DNA from 3 places in the Pseudomonas sessilinigenes genome. Region 1 is predicted to be linked to each of the others. Evidence: riboswitches for the same ligand, from Rfam matches in the RefSeq annotation. Region 1 holds a riboswitch; each other region holds the start of a gene.
The links. A riboswitch is a leader RNA that binds a small molecule or an ion and turns the genes downstream of it on or off. The one in region 1 is predicted to bind cobalamin.
Positions count from the first base shown of each region.

Region 2: another riboswitch for cobalamin. It lies ahead of C4K39_RS27785 (CbtB domain-containing protein); the one in region 1 lies ahead of cobO (cob(I)yrinic acid a,c-diamide adenosyltransferase).
Region 3: another riboswitch for cobalamin. It lies ahead of C4K39_RS12580 (TonB-dependent receptor plug domain-containing protein); the one in region 1 lies ahead of cobO (cob(I)yrinic acid a,c-diamide adenosyltransferase).

Region 1 covers NZ_CP027706.1:6,887,830-6,893,602, forward strand. The annotation lists gene cobD (threonine-phosphate decarboxylase CobD) at 1-609, opposite strand, end outside; gene cbiB (adenosylcobinamide-phosphate synthase CbiB) at 602-1,510, opposite strand; gene bluB (5,6-dimethylbenzimidazole synthase) at 1,507-2,157, opposite strand; gene C4K39_RS31415 (cobyrinic acid a,c-diamide synthase CobB) at 2,150-3,484, opposite strand; gene cobO (cob(I)yrinic acid a,c-diamide adenosyltransferase) at 3,495-4,106, opposite strand; cobalamin riboswitch at 4,188-4,422, opposite strand; gene C4K39_RS31425 (hypothetical protein) at 4,592-5,173, shown strand; gene C4K39_RS31430 (PQQ-dependent sugar dehydrogenase) at 5,243-5,773, shown strand, end outside.
Region 2 covers NZ_CP027706.1:6,078,062-6,083,834, forward strand. The annotation lists gene cobN (cobaltochelatase subunit CobN) at 1-2,404, opposite strand, end outside; gene cobW (cobalamin biosynthesis protein CobW) at 2,408-3,475, opposite strand; cobalamin riboswitch at 3,572-3,781, opposite strand; cobalamin riboswitch at 3,872-4,095, shown strand; gene C4K39_RS27785 (CbtB domain-containing protein) at 4,192-4,380, shown strand; gene C4K39_RS27790 (CbtA family protein) at 4,391-5,095, shown strand; gene C4K39_RS27795 (cobalamin biosynthesis protein) at 5,092-5,505, shown strand; gene cobM (precorrin-4 C(11)-methyltransferase) at 5,587-5,773, shown strand, end outside.
Region 3 covers NZ_CP027706.1:2,673,527-2,679,299, forward strand. The annotation lists gene C4K39_RS12570 (ABC transporter substrate-binding protein) at 1-514, opposite strand, end outside; gene C4K39_RS12575 ((2Fe-2S) ferredoxin domain-containing protein) at 507-1,259, opposite strand; gene C4K39_RS12580 (TonB-dependent receptor plug domain-containing protein) at 1,271-3,193, opposite strand; cobalamin riboswitch at 3,347-3,548, opposite strand; gene C4K39_RS12585 (arginine N-succinyltransferase) at 3,735-4,802, opposite strand; gene C4K39_RS12590 (arginine N-succinyltransferase) at 4,852-5,773, opposite strand, start outside.

The sequences.
Region 1 (5,773 bases):
AAACCCCAGCCGCACACCAGCCAGGCCGAAGAACTTGCCGAAGGAACGCAGGACGATCAACCCCACCTGGTGGGCATGACCGGCCAGGCTCAGCTCGGGGGTGTTGTCCATGAAGGCTTCGTCCACCACCAGCCAGCCACCGCGCTGGGCCAGGCGCCCGTGCCACTCCAGCAGGCGCTCCGGGGGCAGGCTCAGGCCCGTGGGATTGTTGGGATTGACCACCACCAGCACGTCGAGGCTGTCGAGAAAGAAGTCCACCTCCTGCTCCAGCACCTCGCGAACCCGGTACCCGGCGCGGCGCCAGGCTTGCGCATGCTCGGCATAACAGGGCGACAACACCCCGACCTTGCCCGTACGTCGCAAACGCGGCAGCAATTGGATCGCAGCCTGAGAGCCCGCTACCGGCAGCACCTCCCTGGCGCCGTAGTACTCGCAGGCCGCCTGCTCCAGGCCATCGTCGGTCTCTGGCAGGCGCGCCCATGCACGCAGCGGTATCTGCGGCAATGGAAACGGCCAGGGCGCCAGGCCACTGGACAGGTCAAGCCAGTCCTCTTCAGGAATACCCTGCTCCAGGGCTGCCTTGCGTAACCGCCCACCGTGCTCAAGCATAGAATTCAGCCCCCAGGCAAAGAATCAGCAACCAGAGCCAAACGCCTCGCTGCACCAGTTGCCAGCCACGATCGATGGAACCGGCACTTGCCGGCTCGCCCTCGCCCAACTGTGGGCGTTGATGCAACTGACCATGATAGATCGCCGCGCCCCCCAGCTCGACGCCCAGGGCGCCGGCGCCAGCCGCCATCACCGGGCCCGCATTGGGACTGTCCCAGGTGGGCCCTTGGCGGTACCAGCACTTGAACGCCAGGCGGGTCTTGCCCAGCAAGGCATAAGTCAGGGCCACCAGGCGCGCCGGCACATAGTTGAGCAGATCGTCGATCCGTGCGGCTGCCCAGCCGAAGCGCTCGAAGCGCTCGTTGCGATAACCCCACATTGCATCCAGGGTGTTGCTCAGTCGATAGAGCACCACTCCCGGCACACCCGCCACAGCGAACCAGAACAAGGCGGCGAACACCGCATCGCTACCGTTTTCCAGCACCGATTCGGTCGCTGCCCGAGCCACGGCGGTGGCGTCCAGCTCGCTGGTCTGGCGGCTCACCAGATACCCTACCCGGCGCCGAGCTTCGTCCAGGTCATCGCTGCGCAGCGCCTGGGCCACGGGCTCGACATGCTCGCCAAGGCTGCGCAGCCCCAGGGCGCAGTACAACGCCAGGATCTCCACTAGCCAGCCGATATAGGGCAACCAGGACAACGCCGTGGCCAATAGCGTCAGGGGCAGGACGGCCAGCACCCAGGCAGTGACACCATGACTGCGCCAGCCTCTTCCGGCAGCGTTGAAACGCTGCTCGATCCGATCCGCCAGGCGCCCGAACGCCACCAGTGGATGCCAGCGCCTGGGCTCGCCCAGCAACGCATCCAGTGCCACCCCGGCGACACTCAGCAATGCCACGCTCATTGGCTTACTCCCCAGCGGTTTTCATACAACAATTCATTCAACGGCCGCGGCTGTGCCCAGCCTTCCAGGGCCAGCATTGGCGCCGGGTAGAACTCGGTGACCGGCCCCAGGCACAACACGGCCAGGGGCTTGGCCCCCTCCGGCAAGCCCAGCAAGTCGGCTAGCGCCTGGGGCTCGAACAGCGATACCCAGCCCATTCCCAGGCCTTCGCTACGCGCCGCCAGCCACAGGTTCTGGATCGCGCAGGACAAGGACGCCAGGTCCATCTCCGGCAGGGTCCGCCGACCGAAGACATGCCGCTCGCGGCCGTCCATCAACGCGGCCACCAAAAGCTCGGCGCAATCGTTGATGCCTTCGACCTTGAGCCTCATGAACTCGTCGGAACGCTCCCCCAGGGCCTCGGCGGTGCGCACTCGCTCCTCTTCCACCAATTGCTGGATCTGCCCCCGCAGCACGCGGTCGCTGATGCGGATGAAACGCCAAGGCTGCATCAGCCCCACGCTCGGCGCCTGGTGGGCTGCCGTCAGCAAGCGCTGCAACAGCTCGGGAGCGACGCTGCCGCCGGCGAAATGGCGCATGTCGCGACGCTCGGCAATGGCCCGATAGACCGCCTCGCGCTCGAGCGAGGAAAAAGCCTGTTCAGTCACCCGTGACGCCCCCAGCTACATCAACCTCTCGCTTCGGAGCGAACAACGCGGCCACCGCCGCAGGATTGGATGGAAAGTAGAAATGCACATAGGAGGCCGTCATTCTCCCGACCCGATAGACCGCCTCGGCACCACGGCCACCGTTGGGACTGGAGCCCCGGGCGATAGGCGCAAGCTCGGTACTGGTCAGGGAATGATGGTAGGTATGGCCTCGCAGGCTACCCTCCGGCAGGTCCACCGCTTGCAAGGCCAGGGCAGCCAGACGCTTCTGCATCACCGCTTCGCCGGGGAGCAGGCCCAGCAGCTCGGCTCGCTGGCCCTGGACATCGACCAGGGAATCCAGCAAGTACAACATCCCGCCACACTCGGCGAGCAAGGGCTTGCCAGCGCCATGATGAGCACGAATAGCCGCCAGCATCGCACTGTTGCGCTCCAGCGCCTGGTGATGCAATTCGGGGTAACCGCCCGGTAGGTACAGGCTGTCGGCCTCAGGCAGCTCGCGGTCGTGGATCGGTGAAAAGAAGCTCAACTGCGCCCCCATGGCTCGCAGCAAGTCCAGGTTGGCGCCATAGGTAAAGGCAAATGCCTCATCCCGTGCCACGGCAATGCGTACACCCTCGAGCAGTGGTTCACACATTGTCGGAACGGGGGCGGCAAAGCCGACGGCAGGCGGTAGCGCTACCTGGCAACTGCTGGCCAGCGCCTCGGCGGCGGCATCCAGGCGCAAGTCCAGGTCATTGAGCTCGTTGGCTTGCACCAGCCCCAGATGGCGACTGGGCAGTTCGATATCCGTCTCCCGGGACAGCGCGCCATACCAGCGCAACCCTTCGGTGAGGCTGCCTTCGAGCAACTGCGCATGGCGCAAGGTGCCGACACGATTGGCCAGCACCCCGGCAAATGGCAGGTCCGGCTGGTAGCGCGCCAGGCCCAAGGCCAGGGCACCAAAGGTCTGGGCCATGGCGGTACCGTCGATCACCCCCAGCACCGGTACTCCAAAATGCCGTGCCAGGTCGGCGCTGGAGGGCGTGCCGTCGAACAGCCCCATGACCCCCTCGATCAGGATCAGGTCGGCCTCGCCCGCGGCTTCCCACAATAGGCGGCGGCTCTCCTGCTCACCCACCATCCACATGTCCAGCTGGTACACCGGGGCACCACTGGCACGCTCGAGAATCATCGGGTCGAGGAAATCCGGCCCGCACTTGAAGACCCGCACTTTGCGCCCCTGGTTGCGGTGCAGGCGCGCCAGGGCGGCGGTCACGGTAGTCTTGCCCTGGCCGGATGCCGGTGCGGCGATCAATACCGCCGGGCAATGACGAACATCATTCATGGGTTCACGCTCACAGCTCGATGCCTTTCTGCGCCTTGATACCGGCCTGGAAGGCATGCTTGAGCATGCCCATCTCGGTGACGGTGTCGGCCAACTCGATCATTTCCGGCTTGGCCCCGCGCCCTGTCACCACCACATGCTGCATCGGCGGACGGGCTTGCAGGTCGCTGAGCACCTGATCCAGGTCCAGGTAGCCATGCTTGAGGGCGATGTTCAGCTCATCGAGCACCACCAGGCCGATCTCTGGATCGCTCAGCAACTCCCGGGATACCGCCCAGGCGGCTTCGGCGGCGGCGATATCACGCTGGCGATCCTGGGTCTCCCAGGTGAAACCCTCACCCATTACATGAAACCGCACCTGCTCGGGGAAACGCCTGAAAAACAGTTCCTCACCGGTACTGTTGCGACCCTTGATGAACTGCACCACGCCACACCGCATGCCGTGCCCCATGGACCGTGCCAGCATGCCAAAGGCCGAACTGCTCTTACCCTTGCCGTTGCCAGTCAGCACCAGCAACAGCCCGCACTCATTGGGGGAGTTGGCGATACGCTCGTCGATCACCGCTTTTTTGCGCAGCATGCGCGCCAGGTGACGTTCGTCACGCTCGAAGGATTCACTCATGGGACAGCTCTCCGTTGGGGCTGGGGGAACTGGGGGCAGGAACAGGAATAGACGGCACAAGCCTGGCATCGCCCACCGTGATGCCGTTGGATGAGTCAGGCCGGTCTCCGGGCTCATGAGCGGCATCGCTGCCGGACTGCGCGCCTTCCCATGCCTGCTTCGACACAGTGGCACTTGCGCAATCTTGACTCACCTACCGTTGCGGGGGCAGCGCCGGAATCGTCGCCTGCTCCATGGCTGGAGAGGACCCTGACCGGCTTCCCTGTTTCACTCTATCGACCTGTGGCCACAGAGCACCTGAAACAAGTCGCGAAGGTTAGAGGGTTGAGAATGGAGCGTCAATTGAAGCGGCCCGCCACATCCTGCACAAAACTGCACTGCATCAACAAACTGACGCCAATCTTGTGCCACACTGGAGGGAGTGATATCAAATAGCCACTTTCAGGACATGACGTCCCGTCACACAACAATAAGGGGTGAGTTCGATGCAAGGCATGATCATCAGCAATCCAAGGCTGGAATTCCTGCGTCCGATGCTGGAGCGCTGGTTCGATTGCATTGACCGCTACAACGCGGTCCGCGGCGATAACGAAACCCCTTACTGGTTCGACGAACAGGCCAACCTGGGCCTGCTCTCCGCTGCGGCCTGGATGGCCGAGATGGTGACCCTCGAACACAGCCCCAGCAAGAAGCAGCTTGAAGAAGGTGCACGCAACGCTCGTACCGGCCTGTACCTGGCCACCAAGGAAGAACGCGCCTACATCCAGGCCACCCAGCGCTGGCCACGAGTCAACAGCCTGAACCTGACCCAGGCACTGCTGGATATCGCCAATGAGGCGAAGGCGATCAGCTACGCCAGCGACCTGAAGCTTGGCTGCCTGTTCGTCGCCCCTCAAAAGGCACAGCACAGTGCTACTCCCGAAGAGCTGCAGGACATGCTTGACGATCTGCAGAAGGAACACTGCTGCGCCGTGGCCTGGTATTTCCCCTATGCGTATCGCAAACTACACAACGAGGCTGGCCAGTATCACCCCGGAATAGCCGTACTGTTCAAGGAAGCCCGCTGAGTACAAGGAACCCAGGCCCGTCCATGCCTCTCTATGATTGAACGTTCGCGCATCCATAGGGACATCAACATGCTCAAGCCACGCCATACCTTGCTCATCATCGCCGCTGGCCTCGCCGCCTGCGGCGAAACCTCCAGCCTTCAGGTCGCGGATGGAACCGGCCCAACCCCCAAGCTGCCGGAACCCAATCCCACGCTGATTCCCACGCTGAACATCGCCCCGGCCGTCGGCTGGCCCCAGGGAACCAAACCCCAGGCCGCCAGCGGCACCCAGGTCAACGCCTTCGCCGAGAACCTCGACCATCCACGCTGGCTCTATGTCCTGCCTAATGGGGACGTCCTGGTGGCAGAAACCAATGCCCCGCCCAAGCCGGACGACAGCCAGGGCCTTCGCGGCTGGGTAGCCGGCAAGGTGATGGAGCGCGCCGGCGCCACCGTTCCCAGCGCCAATCGCATCACCTTGCTGCGCGATGCCGATCATGACGGTGTGGCGGAGACTCGCAGCGTATTCCTGGAAAACCTCAACTCGCCCTTCGGCATGACCCTGGTGGGCAACGACCTGTATGTGGCCGACACCGACAAGTTGCTGCGCTTTCCCTAC
Region 2 (5,773 bases), 810 kb from region 1:
CGGCTTCGTCCAGTTGCGCCACCGGGCCTTGCAAGGCTGCCTCGATCAAGCACCCGGCGTAGATTTCCAGACGTTCACGCACATCGCCAGCGGTGCGCCACAAAGCATCGCTGAGCTGTTGCAGGGGCTGTGGGCGCCGCCCGGTCCAGGGTTCGGCCAGGGCGCAATCCAGCGGATCGAACCCCAACTCGAAGGCCTTGGCCAGGGCCCGCAACAGGCTGGCGTGGGCGCCCTTGCCATCGCCCCGGGGGATGCGCAGCAGGGCCAGCAACGTATCGATGCGCAAGCGCCCTTCTGGCGATTCGCCGAACACATGCAGGCCGTCGCGGATCTGCGATTCCTTGAGATCGCACAGGTAGGTGTCCAGCCGTGGCAGCCAGAGCGCCGCATCGGCCTCGCCCTCCAGCGGCCCGTCCAGTTGCAGCTCGCGGTCGATCTGGGTCTCGCGCACCAGGCGCAGGATGTCCCGCTGCAGCTCCCGGGCGCGGCGCGGGTCGAGCAACTGGGCCTCGTAGTATTCGTCGGCCAGCAGCTCCAGGTTACGCAGCGGGCCGTAGGTCTCGGCACGAGTCAGGGGCGGCATCAAGTGATCGATGATCACCGCCTGGGTCCGGCGCTTGGCCTGGGCGCCCTCCCCTGGATCGTTGACGATGAACGGGTAGATGTTCGGCAGCGGCCCCAGCAGCGCATCCGGCCAGCAGTGGGCCGACAGGCCGACGCCCTTGCCCGGCAGCCACTCAAGGTTGCCGTGCTTGCCGACGTGGATCACTGCGTGGGCGCCGTAGACCTGGCGCAGCCAGAAATAGAACGCCAGGTAGGCATGGGGCGGCACCAGGTCCGGGTCGTGGTACGCCGCGCTGGGGTCGACCTGGTAACCCCGGGCCGGCTGGATGCCGATGAAGGTCAGGCCCAGGCGCAGGCCAGCGACCATCAGCCGCCCGTTGCGGAACATCGGGTCCTGCTCCGGGGCGCCCCAGCGCTCCAGCACCGCTTGACGATTGGCCTCGGGCAGTGCCTGGAACAGGTGCTGGTAGTCGTCCAGGGCCAGGCTCTGCTGGCAAGGGCGCAGGTCGAGGCTGTCCAGATCGTTGCTGACGCCACCGAGCAATTGCTGGATCAGCTCGGTGCCGCTGGCCGGCAGCTCGTCAGGCAGCGGATAACCCTCGGCCTGCAAGGCCTTGAGAATGTTCAGCGCCGCCGCCGGGGTATCCAGGCCCACGCCGTTGCCGATGCGCCCGTCGCGGGTCGGGTAGTTGGCCAGGACCAGGGCGATGCGTTTTTGGTGGTTGTCCAGGCGGCCCAGCTCGACCCAGTTGCTTGCCAGCCGGGCGACGAAGTCCATGCGCTCGGGCTGGCCGCGGTAGCAGACCACGTCCGACTGGCTGCGCTCGCTGCGCCAGGCCAGGTCCTTGAAGCTGATGGGCCGGCTGATGATTCGTCCATCCAGTTCGGGCAAGGCGATGTGCATGGCCAGGTCCCGTGGGCCCAGGCCTTGTTCGCTGGCCTGCCAGCCCGGCTCGTTGTCCTGGGCGCAGATGGCCTGGATCACCGGGATGTCGCGGCGAAACGGCCGCAGGTGTGGCGCCTCGGGGCTGGACTGGGCAAAACCGGTGGTGTTGAGGATCACTCCGGCGCCGGTCTCATCCAGCCAGTCTTCCACCTGTGCCAGGCAGCCGGGCTCCTTGAGACTGGCCACGGCGATCGGCAAGGGGTTGAGACCGGCAGTCGCAAGGCGCTGGCAGAACAGGTCGATGAATGCGGTGTTGGCCGCCTGCAAGTGCGAGCGATAGAACAGCAGCGCCGCCACCGCCTGGCCGGGCTGCCAGTGGGCCTGCCAATCCGCCAGGCTGGCCTGGCTCCTGGCCGGGTGATAGAGCGCGGTGCGCGGCAGCACCTGCGGTTCGCTCCAGGGGTAGTCGCGCCCCAGCAAGCCGCTCAGGCAGCGGTAGAAATTCAACGCATTTTCTCGCCCGCCCTGGCGCAGGAACTGCCACAGGCGGTCGCGCTCCACGGCCGACACCGTGCTCAGGTCGCTGAGCTCCGGGTCGGGCCGATCGTCCCCTGGCACCAGGATCAGTTGCACCCCGCGCCGGGACAGCTCCACCAATTGCTCGACGCCATAACGCCAGTAGGCGATGCCGCCGTGCAGGGAAATCAGGATGACCTTGGCATGGCGCAGCACCTGGTCGACGTACAGGTCCACCGAGGCGTGGTTCTGCACCTGCATCGGGTTGGCCAGGCGAAAACTGGGGTAGTCCGCTGGCAACTGCTCGGCGGCCTCGGCCAGCAGCGCCAGGCTGGAGTCGCCGCTGCACAGGATCACCAGCTCGGCGGGGGTTTGTCCAAGGTCGGCGATGTTGTCATCCGACACGAATCCGCCGGGCTGGGTCCTGAGCAGGTGCATGGGTCAGGCGCCCAGGGCGGCGCGCAGTTGCGCTTCCAGCTGGGTTGCGTCCAATTCCTGGCCGATCAGCACCAGGCGGGTGATACGCTTTTCATCGGCGCCCCACTTGCGGTCGAAGTGCTTGTCGAAACGGGTACCCACGCCCTGGAGCAGCAGGCGCATCGGCTTGCCGGGGATTGCCGCAAAACCCTTGACCCGCAGGATGCCGTGCTTGACCACCAGTTGGGTCAGGGCATCGAGCAGCAGGCTTTCGTCGGCCTCGGGCAGCTCGATGGAGATCGAGTCGAAGGCGTCGTGGTCATGGTCGTCATGATCGTCGCTGTCATGGTGATGGTCGTGATGACTGTGGCGGCTGTCGATGTGCTCCTCGGAGCCGGCACCCACGCCCAGCAGCACGTCCAGGGGCAGGCGCCCGCTGCTGGCCTCGATCACCTTGACCGCCGGCGGTAGCTCCTCGGCCACTTCCAGGCGGACCTTGGCCAGGTCGGCCGGATCAATCAGGTCGGTCTTGTTGAGGATCACCAGGTCGGCGCTGGACAGCTGGTCGGCGAACAGCTCGTGCAGCGGCGACTCATGGTCCAGGTTGGGGTCGAGCTTGCGCTGGGCGTCCACCTGGTCCGGGAAGGCGGCGAAGGTGCCGGCGGCCACGGCCGGGCTGTCGACCACGGTGATCACCGCATCGACGGTGCAGGCGCTGCGGATTTCCGGCCACTGGAAGGCTTGCACCAGGGGCTTGGGCAGGGCCAGGCCGCTGGTTTCGATGAGGATATGGTCCAGGTCGCCACGACGGGCCACCAGTTCGCGCATCACCGGGAAGAACTCTTCCTGCACGGTGCAGCACAGGCAGCCGTTGGCCAGCTCATAGACCCGGCCACTGGCTTCTTCTTCGGTGCAGCCGATGGAACACTGCTTGAGGATCTCGCCGTCGATGCCCAGCTCGCCGAATTCATTGACGATCACCGCGATACGACGGCCCTGGGCGTTGTCCAGCATGTGCCGCAGCAAGGTGGTCTTGCCCGAGCCCAGGAAGCCGGTGACGATGGTGACGGGAAGTTTGGCCAGTGTTTTCATCGGATGCCCTTTGGCGAAGGTGGCGGGCATACGGGACGAGAGGCACGGCACAAGGCCCGCGCTGATTTCGCCACCGGATCACCCCGCCCGGTTGTAGTGAGAATCATCTTCGAGGCAGGTCTCCTGGCTGGGGGCCTGCCAGTTGGACTGACAGTTCCTGCGCCTTCCCGCCAGCGTCCTGGACGCCCATGCAGTGGCTTTGCAGAAAATCGAACCCTTCACAGTTGCGGGGGCAGCCGCGGCTTCTACCGCGTTCCCGTCTTAGCTTCGACCGCTGGCCGAAGAACCTCGAACGCGCAAGGCTACGCAGAGCGCGGAAAGCGGTCAATGTGCATGTGGCTTCGGGGTGGCTTCGGGTCGCAGTTGGCGATTGACGGCGCCCCTTGCCCATGATTTGCTACACAACTTGTTACGGGTGCCCTTCACAGGGTGAAACGGGAAACCGGTGAATCACGCGCTTGCCAGCCGTGACCAGTCCGGTGCTGCCCCCGCAACGGTAAGCGAGCGAAGTGTCAGATCCACTGTGCCCCCGGGCATGGGAAGGCGACACTTGTCGGCAGGGCACAAAACCGCCCCAGCCCCTCGCGAGCCCGGAGACCGGCCCGCAATACACGAATAACAAACCCGCGGTGGGCGGGCGCTGTTGCAAACCCTGCGTGAACGCCACGCGGGGTTTTCCTGCGCCGCTTCCCGCTGACAAACCAAGGGAACGCGCCATGTCGACCATCAGCAGCACCAGCCATTCCGCCAGCAGCACCACCACCCTGAGCCAGCGCCTGGTAGCCGCCATCGGCGCCTCGATCCTCGGCGCCTGCCTGGTGTACTTCGCCGGTTTCTCGCACATCGAGGCGGTACACAACGCCGCCCACGACACCCGCCACAGCGCCGCCTTCCCTTGCCACTGAGACCCGCCCCATGATCAAGCGTATCGCGCAAACCGCGGGCTTCACCGGGCTGCTGGCCGCCCTGCTGCTGACCCTGCTGCAAAGCTTCTGGGTCGCCCCGTTGATCCTGCAGGCGGAAACCTACGAGAAGGCCCCAGCCACCGAGGCAGTCCATGAACACGCCCCCGGCGCCATGGCTGGCCACGTCCACGACGAAGAAGCCTGGGAACCGGAAGACGGCTGGCAGCGAGTGCTGTCCACCACGGGCGGCAACCTGGTGGTCGCCGTCGGCTTCGCCCTGATGCTGGCAGGCCTCTACACCTTGCGCGCGCCCAGCCGCACCTCCCAGGGCCTGCTCTGGGGCCTGGCCGGTTATGCCACCTTTTGCCTGGCCCCTACCCTGGGCCTGCCACCGGAACTGCCCGGCACGGCAGCGGCCGACCTGGTACAGCGGCAGATCTGGTGGGTCGGCGCCGCTGCCTCGACCGCAGTGGGCCTGGCCCTGATCGTGTTCGCCGGCAACTGGCTGCTGAAGTTGCTGGGCGCGGCCATCATCGCCGTGCCCCATGTGATCGGAGCGCCGCAGCCGGAAGTGCACTCGATGCTGGCTCCCGAGGCGCTGGAGGCGCAGTTCAAGATCGCCTCGCAGCTGACCAACGCGGCCTTCTGGCTGGCCCTGGGCCTGATCAGTGCCTGGTTGTTCCGACGCAAGGGCGGGGACGGCTATTCGGCATGACGGCCTGGCGCGCAGGGCCGACCCTGGTGGTCGGCCTGGGCTGCCAGAAAGGCTGCCCGGCAAGCGTCCTGCGCGCCCTGTTGGACCAGGTGCTGCAAGCCCATCAGCTGGATAAGGGGCAACTTCGGGCCCTGGCCAGCATCGACCTGAAACGCAGCGAACCCGGGCTGCTGCAACTGGCGGAACAACTGGCCCTGCCATTGACCTGCTTCAGCAGCAGGCAACTGGCGCCTTATGCTTCGCGCCTGAGCCACCGTTCACAGATCGCGTTCGAGCACACCGGCTGCTATGGCGTGGCGGAAAGCGCCGCCCTGGCCATGGCTGAATACCTGCAAACAGGGCCGGCACAGTTGCTGGTACCACGACAAAAAAGCGCCCAGGCAACCCTGGCCTTGGCTGTTTGCCCGTAGAACCCCGATAATCCCCGCCCTCGATCATGAGCAATCTTCATCTGAAGCCCTGCTCCGACCTCTTTTTCACAGGACACAGCCATGACCGTCTACTTCATCGGTGCCGGCCCCGGCGACCCGGATCTGATCACCGTCAAGGGCCAGCGCCTGATCCATCGCTGCCCGGTGATCATCTATGCCGGTTCGCTGGTCCCCCAGGCGGTGCTCGAAGGGCATAGCGCGGTACGGGTGATCAACAGCGCCGAATTGCACCTGGAACAGATCATCC
Region 3 (5,773 bases), 2.7 Mb from region 1:
CCATCTGGGCGATCAACTGCTGGGCCCGTTCCTGCTTGCCCAACAACTGGCCCAGGGTCAACAGGTCGCGGCGGATGTGCCCGAAGTAGTCCTCGTCATGCCCGGCGCAGGCCGACTCCAGCAGGTAGCTGCCGACGCCGATGGCGCCCAGGCGCTCGCGGGAGCTGAAGTTGTCGGGGAAGGCCGAGGCGAAACCGCCCACCACCAGGTCGGGCTTGAGGCTGTACAGCACCTCGGCCGACGGGTACTGGCGGGCGATCACCGGCACCCCGTGGTACTGCCCCTGGGCCATGGCCTGGCCATCGTCGTCCAGGTAGGCGACGCCGATCAGCGCCGGCCCGGCGCCCAGGGCCAGCAGCAGGTCGGCGCTGTGCTGGTTGAGGGCGACGATGCGCTGCGGCGTGCCGGGGCTGGGCCAGCTCTTGCCGCAGTTTTCGTAGCTGCCGGCCAGGGCCGGCCCACTGGCCAGCCACAGCAGGATGGCCAGGCATCTGGCCCGGGCTGTCCTAGGCATCGGTGGGTACTCCATACGGTGCGGCGATCTGCAACTGGGCGACGGGCTCGCCTGCCAGCAGGTGCCCCTCCACCAGTTGCAGCACCTGGCTGTCGTTCTCGATCCGGTACCAGCAGCCATCCGGGTGCACGGTGAGCACCGGCCCCAGGTTGCAGGGGAACTGGCAGGCGGTGCGGGTCAGCAGCACGCCTCCGGGCTTCTCCATGAGGTCAAGGCGCAGCAGCTCGCGGCGCAGGGTCTTCCACAAGGGCAGGGCGCCGCGCCGGACACAGCGCGGGCCGGTGCAGAGCAATACCTGGCGGGCGTGGGGCGGCACCTGCGACCAGTCCGGATCGCTGGCCACCGGATTGACCTGGTCGCACGGCAGGTGGCGTTCGCGCTGGGCGATGCTGGCCCAGGACTGGGCCGCATCCAGCCCCCGGCGACCCAGGGCCTGGGCGGTGACCCACAGCCGTGGCGCCTGGGAGTGGGCACGGGCGCGGCGTCCCAGTTCATCGCGCAGCCAGTCCAGGTAGGCGCTGTCGGAGCTGGGTTCCAGGTCCACCACCAGCAGAGCCGCGCCGTCTTCGGGCAACGCTTCTTCGAGGGCCGCCCAGAGGCTGTCGAAACCGTCCAGGGTGTCGATCACCCGGGTGCTGGCGTCGTTGCCGCGCAGCGCTTGCAGCTCGCGGCGAAAGGCCTCGCCCAGGGCGCCGCCGTGCAGCCCGGGGCCGACGAACAGCACTCGTTGATAATCTTTGTGCATGGCTGCCGTCCTCAGAAGCGGTAGGTGTAGCGCACCTCGGTGGTGAAGGGCCGTCCCAGGTTGTCCACCCGCGGGTTGTTGCTGGCGATGCTGGTGCTGTAGTCGCGGTCGAAGAGGTTCTCCACCAGCAGGCTCAGGCGGTGTTGCTGGGCCGCGTCGAGGTAGCGGTAGGCGTCGGCGTCCACCACTGAATAGTGGCCGTAGTCGATCTTCTTCGGGCTGTCGATCTGGCCGATGTAGCGCAGCGCACCGCCCACGCCCCACATCCGGTCCTGGGATTCGAAGCCCAGTCGCGAGCGGGCGAAGAAGCCGGGGATATTGCTCAGGGTCACGCCGTTGCGCGATTCCACCAGGTTGCGGGTCATGTCGGCCGAGAGGGTCCATTGCGGGCTGAACTGCCAGCGCCCGTCGACCTCGATGCCGCGTACCTTGATCCGGCCTTCGCCATTGACCCAGTCGATGCCGTCGAGGGCGATCAGGTCGTCGATCTTGCGCTGGAACACCGTGGTGCTGGCGTTGAACTCGCCGGCCAGCAGGCTGCCCTTGTAGTCCAGGCCCAGCTCGGCATTCACACTCTTTTCCGGCTTGAGGTTGCGGTTGCCCTTTTCATCCTCTTCGTTGGCGAACAACTGCTCGGCATTGGGCAGCTTGAAGGCGCTGCCGAACTGGCCGCGCAGTTGCCAGTTGGACGTCAGGTCGTACAGCGAGGTGAGCATGCCCACGGTGGCGCTCTCGCCGCCGCTGATTTTCTCGTGGCGCACGCCGATGCTCGGGTGCCAGTCGGGCAAGGTCTCGAACACCGGGCGCAACTGGGCGTAGAGGGCATTGGCCTGGGCGTTGTTGTCATCGATCTTGAGTACGTCGTCCTGGCCCTTGAACCACTGGTTGTCGGTGCCGAACACCAGCACATGGCCGCCGTCCAGCTCGGCCTTGCCCTCGGCTTGCACGCCCCAGTCGGTGAAGCCCCAGTAGTCGTTGTGGTTGATGACCTTGATGCCGCCATCATCGTTGCTGTTGATACGGGTGTAGCGCGTGTCCCAATCGTTGACATGGCCCTTGACGAAGTAGCTGAAGCGCTCGCCCAGGCGTTGCTCGAAGGTGGCGGTGGCGATCTGCTGGACCCGGTCGTTGGTGGTCTTCTTGTTGTTCGCGGCGCGGGCAAAATCCAGGTTGGCGTCGGTGTACTGGTAGAACAGCTCCAGGCGCGAGTCGTCGCCGACCCCCTGGATCGCCTTGGCGCCGAAGGTGGTCACCTCATAGGAGCGCTTCTTGTCCTTGGTGCTGGTGTTGTAGGCGCTGTTGCGAAACGGCTGGTAGCCGTCGGAAACGTTGTGGCTGACATAGGCCAGCAAGCCGAGGTCGCCCAGGCCGTTGCTGACGATGCGTTCCACCCGGGCATCGCCGCTCCTGCCCATGAAGCTGTCCAGGCCCAGGTTGACTTCGCCGGAGGCGTCGCGGGTCTGTGGGCTGCGGGTGACGATGTTGATCACCCCGGACACCGCCTGGGTGCCGAACAGCAGGCTCTGGCCGCCCTTGAGCACTTCGATGCGCTCGATGGCGTTGGCTGGCAGGGTATCCAGGTACAGGCCGCCGTACAGGCGGTTGTTCAGGCGCACGCCATCGAGCAGGATCAGCGTGTCATCGTTGCGCCCGCCCAGCAGCGAATAGGTGCCGTAGTCGAAGGGGCCGTTCTTGGGCGCCACGTAGAGGCCCGGCACGTACATTTGCAGGACCCGGGTGATGTCGCTGCTGGGGCCGGCGCGTTCGATCTGCTGGCGATCGATGATTTCCACCTTGCTGCCGTACTTGGCCATTTCGGCCACGGTGGTGGACTCCACCGACGGGGCGGACACGAACTGCTGGTCCAGCTTCAGGGAGGTGTCGTCCGCCAGCAGCCAGGGGCTGAACAGGCAGCCGAGCAGGGCGCCGCCCATGGAACGGCGCGGAGCACGCCAGTCGCGCGCAAGGGAAGTGTGTGTTGTTGTCATTCTTGGTCTTCTCGAAAGTGTCTTCGGGAAGCACGCAGGGAGAAGGTGGCAGGCACGCGCACGCGCCCACACCGGCCCATGCCCGCCCACCGCAGGATTGCCAAACAGATGCTTCAGGCCGGTCTCCGGGCTTGCGAGGCTGGCTGCATTCGCCTTCCCATACCTTGGGTACAGTGGCGTGTTGAATGCAGCACTCGCTTACCGTTGCGGGGGCAGCACCGGACTTGCCCCTGGGGGCGCACCGGTTTCCCGTTTCACCTCACGCACGGCGGCGTGAGGCACCTGAAACAGGGCGGCATCTGAACATCCGTCCTGCCGTTCGTCAATCCTGTAGGCGCTGGCACCCATCATCCGCCGAACCCTGTAGCCGCTGTCGAGCCTGCGAGGCTGCGCAAAGCCCCACAGGGGCTTTAGCGTGGCAGTAGGTTGCGCCTGCTGCGTCGGCGTATGCAGCCTGCGGCAGCGGCTACACGGACGGGGGCCGGCGTTACCAGGCGGTGGCGGGGGAGGTGCGCACCTGGGTCTGGTTGCTGGTCTCGGAGAGGCAGGCCAGCAGCGGTACGGCGCGCACGGTATCGCCGGGCTGCAGTTGCAGGTGCTTGGTGGTCTGGCGGTCCACCAGCAGGCAACCGGCGACCAGGCGCCCGGGGGCTGCGGTGATGCGGCATGTTTCCAGGCGGCGGTTGTAGATCAGCCACAGCGGCGCCTGTTCGTCCAGGCTGCCCACCAGCAACGGCAGGGTCCGGCTTTCGCGGACGCTGCGGATGTTCATCACCTGGGCCTCGATCACCGGCCCGCCATCGAAGATGTCGATGCAGCCCTGGTGGTTGAAGCCTTCCTCGCGCAGGATGCCGACCGCTTGATCGGTGCTGGCGTGGGCCTGGCCAATGGCGGCCTGGGCGGTAGGGCTGAGCAGGCAGGTGTAGAGCGGCTGGCGCGGCATGAGTTCAGCGATGGAGGCCTTGCCGCCCTGGCTGGACAGGCGATTGGCCTGTTGGAAATCCATCTTGAAGAAATGCCGCCCCAGGCTGTCCCAGAATGGCGAGGCACCCTCGCTGTCGACCTGGCCACGCAGTTCGACCACCAGCTTGTCGCCGAACAGCGCCGGGTACTCGGCGACGAACAGCAAGCGTGCGGTGGACAACAAGCGTGCGGCATGGCCCTGGCGCTGGTCCTGGCGCAGGAACAACGAGCAGAGTTGGGATTGTCCGGTCATTTCGTTGCACAGGAACAGGGTCGGGATCTGCTTCTCGATCCCCAGCCCCGGGGCGCTGCCACGAGTGATGCCCACCCGGTAGTTGTAGCAGGGCTCGCGCAGGCCAATGGCACCGCTCAGGCCGCAGATACCGATTACCTGCTGGTCGTCATCTTCAAGCACAAACAAGTAGTCGGCATCGGCGCGTTCCACCTGGCCGGCGAATGTCCGCTGTGCCCAGCGGATCCTGTGGGCCAGGCGCTCGGGATCGCTGCTCAGGTCGTCCAGCTCACGGCAGCAGCCCTTGAGCAGGCTCAGCACTGCCGACAGGTCGTTGATGCGGATCGGGCGCACGATCATCGGCGAACTCCTTGCAGCGATTGAGGCACGTTTCGAAATCCAGCGCGGTTCATAAGGCCACGCCTCGCACAACTTCGCCAGGGACCAGGCGCAACGCCTGCAGCACGCTTGGGTCCAGGCCCACGATGTCGCCGGGGGCTTCGTCCAGGGGGGCGATCAGCGCCCGAAAATCCTCCAGCCGTTCGTTGCTCAGCAGCCATGGCCGGCCCTGGCCGCTTTGCGGTTGCGAGCAAGTGGCGGCGACCCGGCTCTGAATGATCGAGCGTAGCTCGTTATTGCGTGCCTGCAGGGTCGGCCCGGCGTCGAACAGGTCGACATACTGGGTGGGCGAGAAGCCTTCGTCGACCAGGATGTCACAGGCTTCCCGGGCAGCGGGATGGATCCGGCCGATGCAATCCTGGGCCGCCTGCGAAAGCATCGGGATATAGATCGGGTACTGGGGCATCAGCTCGGCCAGGAACCCACGGCCTTGCAGGGCGCACACGCGCTCGGCCTCGATATAGGGCAGGTCGAAGAAGTGCTGGCCCACCGCTTCCCAGAAGGGTGATTCGCCGGCCTCGCTGCTGTAGCCGATGATCTCGCTGATGCAGCTCTCGGCGAAGCGTTGCGGGTGGGCGGCGATGAACAGCAGGCGGGCCCTGGACGCCAGTTGGGCGATGGGCGTGCCGCTCAGGTGCGCATCCAGGTGGAAGCTGCGCAGCAGGGTCTGACCGTTGAGGTCGTGGCACAGCGACAGGGTCGGTACGCCATGCTGGATGTTCAGCTCGCGGGAGCTGCTGACGAAAGGCCGGTTGCGCAGGCTGTAGAAGGGTTCGCTGAAGCCGGTGGTGGCGAGGATGTCGGAACAGCCGTGCAGTTGCCCGGTGTCCAGGTCCTCGAGGACGAAGAAGTAGTTTTCCGGTCCGCGGCCGGCTTCCTGCCTGGCGAAGGACGCCTGCGAGTTGAGAATCTTCCTGCGCAGGCAGCTTTCG